DNA from 2 places in the Caulobacter sp. BE264 genome. Region 1 is predicted to be linked to the other one. Evidence: predicted binding sites of a transcription regulator. Region 1 holds the regulator's gene; the other holds the start of a gene.

Region 1 (3,404 bases):
GGGCTAGAGAACGACCGACGAGTCGCGTTCACATCAGGAGAGGCCTAGCCATGTCAGATCCTTACGCCCACCGCCGCGCCGTGTTTCGAGCGCTGCATGGTGAAGGTTGCTTTGTGCTGCCTAACCCATGGGACGCCGGCGGCGCCAAGCGACTGGAACGGGCGGGTTTCAAGGCTCTGGCCTCGACGAGCGCAGGCATGGCTTGGGCGCTGGGGAAGAGCGATGGAGCGGTGACGCGCGATGAGGTCATCGCCCACCTGAAAATGCTCTGCGCCGCTACTGATCTACCGGTTAATGCGGACTTCGAGAACGGCTTCGGCAATACGCCCGCCGAGGTCGCTGAGAGCGTGTGTCTAGCGATCGAGGCCGGCGTTGCGGGGCTCTCGATCGAGGACTGGACAGGAGTGGCGCTCTATGACCCTCCGGCCGCCGTAGAGCGGCTCAAGGCGGCGCGTGCAGCGATCGACGCCAGCGGACGCGACGTGATGCTTGTCGGGCGCACGGAAGGATACCTGCGCGGCCGCCGCGACCTTGGGTCGACGCTCGAGCGGCTGAAAGCCTATGCTGAGGCCGGCGCCGATTGCCTTTACGCGCCCGCTGTTGCGGATCCGGCGGAGATTCGGGCGATCGTCGAGGCGGTCGCGCCCAAACCCGTGAATATTCTGCTCTGGGGGGACGACATGTCCGTAGAGAGCCTTGCGGAGCTTGGCGTGCGCCGTGTCAGCACCGGCGGCGCGCTCGCGGCGGCGGCCTGGGCCGGCTTCGACGCCGCCGCGAAGCGGCTGGCTGAAGCCGGGCGTCTTACGCCACAGTCCTGAGTACGAGAAAGGCCCTGATCCGTGCTGGATCAGGGCCTGACATCGCCGACGCGCTGCTTGTCTGAGTCTAGTGGTAGCGCCGTATCAGACCCACCAACTTGCCCTGCACCTCGACCTGATCGGGACCGAAGATGCGGGTCTCGTATTTGGGGTTGGCCGCTTCCAGAGCGATCGAGCCGCCCTTCTTGCGCAAGCGTTTCAGTGTGGCTTCCTCGCCCACTAAAGCAACGACGATCTCGCCTGAGGTGGCGGTGTCGCCCTTCTTGATGATCACATAGTCCCCATCGAGGATCCCGGCCTCGATCATCGAGTCCCCCTGGACCTCAAGAACATAGTGCTCGCCGCCGCCAAGCATCGCCTCCGGCACCGGCAGACGATCGCGTTCGTGTTGTATCGCGTCGATCGGGGTACCCGCAGCGATCTTGCCTAGGATCGGCAGATCTCGGCTGTCATTGGCCGGAACGGCCGTGCTGCTGGACGGGGGCGGCGCCCCGCCGCCTTCAAAGACCTGCGGGCGGAATGCGCCGCGCCCCTTGGGCGGCGCGGCGGTCGTGGCCTGCTGCGGCAGTTTCACCACTTCCAGCGCGCGCGCTCGGTGCGCTAGGCGACGAATGAAGCCGCGCTCCTCGAGAGCCGTGATCAAGCGATGGATCCCGGACTTGGAGGCCAGGTCGAGGGCTTCCTTCATCTCGTCGAACGAGGGCGAGACTCCGGTCTCCTTGATCCGTTCATGGATGAACATCAGCAGTTCGTGCTGCTTGCGCGTGAGCATGTCGGCCTCGGCTGGAGCGCGGAACAAACCGCAAACCTTGCGAATGTTCTCGTGGTGTTCCGCGCCAAAGTCAAGCCGAGCTTCGTTAACAGGGGAAAGCTTCGAGATTTCAGCGAGTTAGGTTTGCGATGGGCCAAAATCGCCGCAGAATCAGAAGCTTAATGAAATCTTTCAGGGGCGCTTGCGCGCCACGATAATGTCCTGGTCTTGCAGGGGTTCGCGCCGCCAGACCCCCAGCGCCTGGTTCAGGATCTCAAGCCCCAGTTCGTCGTATTGCGCTTGAACCTGCGCCAAGTCGTAGCCGATCACGGCCTCAGGCAGATCAGGCGTGGCGGTCCAGCAGCCGTCCAGCGGGTGGGTGAAGTCGAAGGCGATCTGGCCAGAACCGGTCTTGGCCCGAGCCTCGTCGTCGATCAGATACCAGGAGACGATGCTGATGCCGCCGGGCCGCAGGACCCGGCCGATCTCGCGCGCGAACTGCGCCTGGTCGGCCGCGAGCAGATGGGTGAACACCGAACCCAGCCAGACATAGTCGAAGCTGGCGTCGGGGTAGGGAAAGACATAGGCGCTGGCCGGCTGGGTTCCACCCGGGTTGTAGCGGTCGCTGTGCATGTCGGCGTGGAGGAACTCAAACCTCGAGTCACCAACCGCGATGTTGGCGCGGCACCAGTCGATCGCCTCGGCCATGACGTCGAAGCCCGCGTATCGGCCGCTCGCATCGAGATAGTCAACGAGGGGGGCGGCTGCGCGTCCGATCCCGCAGCCGACGTCGAGGATGGCGTGGTGAGGTTGCAGGCCGGCGTCGAGGAACAGCGCCTTGAACTGTTGCCCGACCCGCACGAAGTCGGCGTCGGCGGCCCCGACCAGGTGCCAGAGTTCCTTGGGGGCCTGGAGCGCTTCGGCCGGCGCGGTGACGGCCGTGGCGGGCGGTGTTGAGCTGAGTCGACCGCGGACAGACCTGATCGGACGCTGTGCGAGGCGCTTCAAGGCGGTCAGCAAGGCGCGCATCCGATTCTCCCCGTTGGAACGGCGCATGCCTTATAGACCAGCCCCGTGCGTCACGCGTGCGGCGCTGCGTCGAGATCGTCGAACCGGGTGGCCATCTCGGGGAATTTTGGCGTGCAGCTCTGGTAGAAGCTGGCGATCCGGCGCATGTCGGCGGCGTAGTCGCCGGTCGGATAGATCGCGGGACCGAGCGTCACGACTTTGCGCTTGTAGTCCATCATGCCCAGCACCATCGGGACCTTCGCCCCCGTGGCGATGTGGTAGAAACCCGTCTTCCATTGGCGCGCCTTGCCGCGCGTGCCTTCCGGGGCGATCGTCAGCATGAAGGTGTCGCGGCGGCCGAATTCCTCGACCATCGCCTTGACCATGTCCTTGGAGCGTTCGCGGTCCAAGGGGATACCGCCCAGATCACGCATCATCTGGTCGAACGGCGCCTTGAACAGCGAGGCCTTGCCGATGAAGCTGAGATCAAGGTTCAGGGCGTCGGCGGCGCCGACGAAATAGACGAAGTCCCAGTTGCTGGTGTGGGGCGCGGCGATCACGACGAACTTCCGCGTTTCGGGCGGTGCACCCTCGATCTTCCAGCCCTGCAGCTTGAAATTCGTAGCCAGGGCCCATTTCACGACCCGCGCGAGCCAGTTCATGCACGTTTCCTCAGCCGCGTTCTCGGCGCGGCGACGTTCGGAGGATGGGACTGCTTCGCCCTCAGGCGCCAGCGTTTCGGAAGCTCGTTTTGGGTTTAACCGATCAGGGCGCGCGTGGCGCTGGTCACGTCCGCGTGACGCATGAGGCTTTCGCCGACCAGCATG
Region 2 (3,404 bases), on a different contig from region 1:
CTCGACCCGCTGGCCCGACTGGGGCGCGGACTCCGAGTTCAAGGCCGCCCGCGACGCCAGCAAGGCTGAGCGGAAGTAGGCGTTGGTAACTGTCATCCCGGCCAAGCGCGCAGCGCGCCGAGCCGGGACCGCAGGAAGCTCTGCGCTTTCCGAGGTCCCGGGTCTGCGCTTCGCTCCGCCCGGGATGACACCTTGAGTTTGCGACCTCCCCCATGACCGCCTCCGTCTTCGACCTCTTCAAACTCGGCGTCGGCCCGTCGAGCAGCCACACCATGGGCCCGATGACGGCTGCAGTGCTGTTCATCGGTCGGCTGCGCGACGCCGGGAAGCTGACGTCCGTCGCGCGGGTCGAGACGCGGCTCTACGCGTCCCTGGCCCTCACCGGAAAAGGCCACGCCACCGATCGCGCGGTGATCCTGGGCCTGATGGGCTTGGTGCCCGCGGAGCTTGATCCCGACGCTGGCGAGGCCGCCCTGCTGGAAAGCCAGGCCAGCCAGTCGCTGAAGCTGGGCGGTGAGGTCGATATCGCCTTTGATGAAGCGCGTGACATCGTCTGGCTGGGCCATGAACGCCTGCCGCAGCACCCGAACGGTCTGACCTTCAGCGCCTTCGACAAGGTCGGCGCCCTCCTTGCCGAGCGCACCTACTTCTCGATCGGCGGCGGCTTTGTCCGCGACGAGAGCGAGATGGGCCGCAACGCCCCGCCCGAGGAAGGCCCCGCGATCCCCTTCCCGTTCGAGAGCGCAGCCGACCTGCTGGACCGCGCAGAGCAGGCGGGTCTGACGATCGCCGAGGTGATGGCCGCCAACGAACGCGCGCGGATGAGCGAGGGCGAGATGAACGCCGGTCTCGACCGCATCTTCGGCGCCATGGAGGCCTGCATCGATCGCGGCATGCGCCAGGAGGGCGTCCTGCCGGGCGGCCTCACCGTCAAGCGCCGGGCTCGCCAGATCCACCAGACCATCCAGGGCCGGATGGAGCGCCAGATGAGCGACCCGCTGGCCGCGATGGACTTCGTCAACCTGTGGGCCATGGCGGTCAACGAAGAGAACGCCGCCGGCGGCCGCGTGGTCACCGCCCCGACCAACGGCGCGGCGGGCCTGGTTCCGGCCGTGCTGCGGTTCTTCGTCCGCTTTCACAAGGGCACGCCCGAACAGGTCCGGACGTTCCTGCTGACCGCCGCCGCCATCGGCGCGCTCTACAAGATGAACGCCTCGATCAGCGGCGCCGAGGTCGGGTGCCAGGGCGAAGTGGGCGTCGCCTGCTCGATGGCGGCCGCGGGTCTCGCCGCCGCGCTGGGCGGCACCAACGCCCAGATCGAGAACGCCGCCGAGATCGGCATGGAGCACAACCTGGGCCTCACCTGCGACCCGATCGGGGGTCTGGTTCAGATCCCCTGCATCGAGCGCAACGCCATGGGCGCCATCAAGGCCATCGACGCCGCGCGTCTGGCCCTGCTGGGCGACGGCCAGCACTCGGTGTCGCTCGACAAGGTCATCGCCACGATGAAGCGCACCGGCGAGGACATGAACGAGATTTACAAGGAGACCTCGATGGGCGGCCTAGCGGTGGGCCTGTCGGTCAACCGGGTGGAGTGTTGAGGAGCGCGTAAGCGCCCCCTCCACCGCTTCGCGGTCCCCCTCCCCCGTTGCGCGGGGCAGGATGAGTGGCCTCCTCCCCCGCATCGCGGGGGAGGTGTCACGATGCGTCAGCATCGTGACGGAGGGGGCGCTATTGCCTCTCGACGCCCTGCCAAACCTCGCCTAACTTCCGCGAGAACATCAAGGGAACATTCGCACATGGGCAAGATCCGAACCGGCATCGGCGGCTGGACGTTCGAGCCCTGGCGCGGGACCTTCTATCCCGATGATCTCAAGCAGAAGGACGAACTGAAATACGCGTCCTCCAAGCTGACCAGCATCGAGATCAACGGCACCTACTACTCGACCTTCAAGCCCAACAGCTGGATGAAGTGGCGCGACGAGACGCCCGATGACTTCGTGTTCTCGGTCAAGGCCAGCCGCTTCTGCACCAACCGCCGGGTGCTGTCGGAGAACAACGACTCGCTCGAGAAATTCCTGTCGCAGGGGCTGGAAGAGCTGGGTTCGAAGCTTGGCCCCATCAACTGGCAGTTCATGGCCACCAAGAAGTTCGATCCGGCGGATTTCGAGGGTTTTCTGAAGTTACTGCCAAAGGAGCAGAAGGGCGTGCGCCTGCGTCACGCGATGGAGGTGCGCAGTCCGACCTTCGCCTGCCAGCAGTTCTACGACCTCTGCGCTCAGTATGGCGTGGCCATCGTCTACGCCGTCGACGACGAGGCCCCCGAGTGGCCGTGCATCGACCAGCCGACCGCCGACTTCACCTACGCCCGCCTGATGTGCAGCCGCGCGGACGAGCCCACCGGCATGACCTCCGAGGAGCTGGATGGCGTGGTCGCCCAGACCCGCAAGTGGGCCGAGCGCGGCGACCTGTTCGCCTACTTCATCGCCGGGGCGAAGGTGAGGAATCCGGCCGCGGCGATGGCGCTGATCGAGAAGCTGGGCTGAAAGCTCCCTCTCCCATTGGGAGAGGGTTGGGGTGAGGGGTTACGAGGTCTGAGGGCGTTGCCGGCTGTCCGGTTGCCGCTGTAACCCCTCACCCTCCCACCGCTTCGCGTCGGGCCCCGCCCTCTCCCAAAAGGAGAGGGATTTCCTCACCCCTTCTTCGGCAACCACGGCACGAAGCCGCTGGTGCGCGCGACGTACTCCTCGTAGCCCGGCTTGCTCTTGCGCATCTTGCCTTCGGTGGTCGGCACGCCGCTCCACTTGGTGAGCAGGAAGGTCATCAGCAGCGGCCCCGGCAAGGCCCAGGCGCCGATGCCCGTCTCGGCGGCGATCAGATAGAGACCCCACCAGACGCAGGCGTCGCCGAAATAGTTCGGGTGGCGAGTGTAGCGCCACAGGCCCTTGTCCATGACCTTGCCGGCGTTGTCCGGATTGGCCTTGAAGGCGGTCAGCTGGGCGTCGCCGATGGTCTCGAAGAGGATGCCGACGATCGTCAGGGCCGCGCCAGCATAGGCCAGTCCGCCGAGCACGCCAGGCCCCTGCCCCAGTTGCACCGGCAGGGCGACGAGGTAGCTCAGCACCGCCTGCAGGCCGAACACGATGATCAGCGAGGTGGTGGCGAAGTTCCAGCGCTTGGTCTTCTCATAGTGGGCGAAGATCGCGACATAGCGGCGGTCGGCGCCATGCTTGCGCCAACGCCACAGCAGATAGATCCCAAGCCGCGCGGCCCACAGGGTGCAGAGCCCGGTCAGCAGCAGGCCGTGCGGGGTGTGCTGGCTCTGCAGCAGGGTGCTCCAGGCCAGCAGCGCCATGCTAGGCCCCCACCAGGCGTCGATGAAGCTGACGTCCTTTGTCCGCAGG

The links. Region 1 encodes LexA, which represses DNA repair genes until DNA is damaged. Its sites were predicted from a motif close to ATGTTCNCNANNTGTTCT; they were not measured.
Region 2: the regulator LexA is predicted to act here: its motif matches at 1,776-1,793, upstream of J2X45_RS13125 (DUF72 domain-containing protein).

The regions. Positions count from the first base shown of each region.
Region 1 covers NZ_JAVDXI010000001.1:667,461-670,864, forward strand. The annotation lists partial or broken gene J2X45_RS03270 (ComEC/Rec2 family competence protein) at 1-11, shown strand, start outside; gene J2X45_RS03275 (isocitrate lyase/phosphoenolpyruvate mutase family protein) at 51-818, shown strand; gene lexA (transcriptional repressor LexA) at 886-1,590, opposite strand; gene J2X45_RS03285 (class I SAM-dependent methyltransferase) at 1,762-2,598, opposite strand; gene J2X45_RS03290 (lysophospholipid acyltransferase family protein) at 2,649-3,239, opposite strand; gene trpC (indole-3-glycerol phosphate synthase TrpC) at 3,335-3,404, opposite strand, start outside.
Region 2 covers NZ_JAVDXI010000005.1:56,622-60,025, forward strand. The annotation lists gene J2X45_RS13115 (M28 family metallopeptidase) at 1-79, shown strand, start outside; gene J2X45_RS13120 (L-serine ammonia-lyase) at 213-1,601, shown strand; gene J2X45_RS13125 (DUF72 domain-containing protein) at 1,800-2,546, shown strand; gene J2X45_RS13130 (DUF1295 domain-containing protein) at 2,693-3,404, opposite strand, start outside.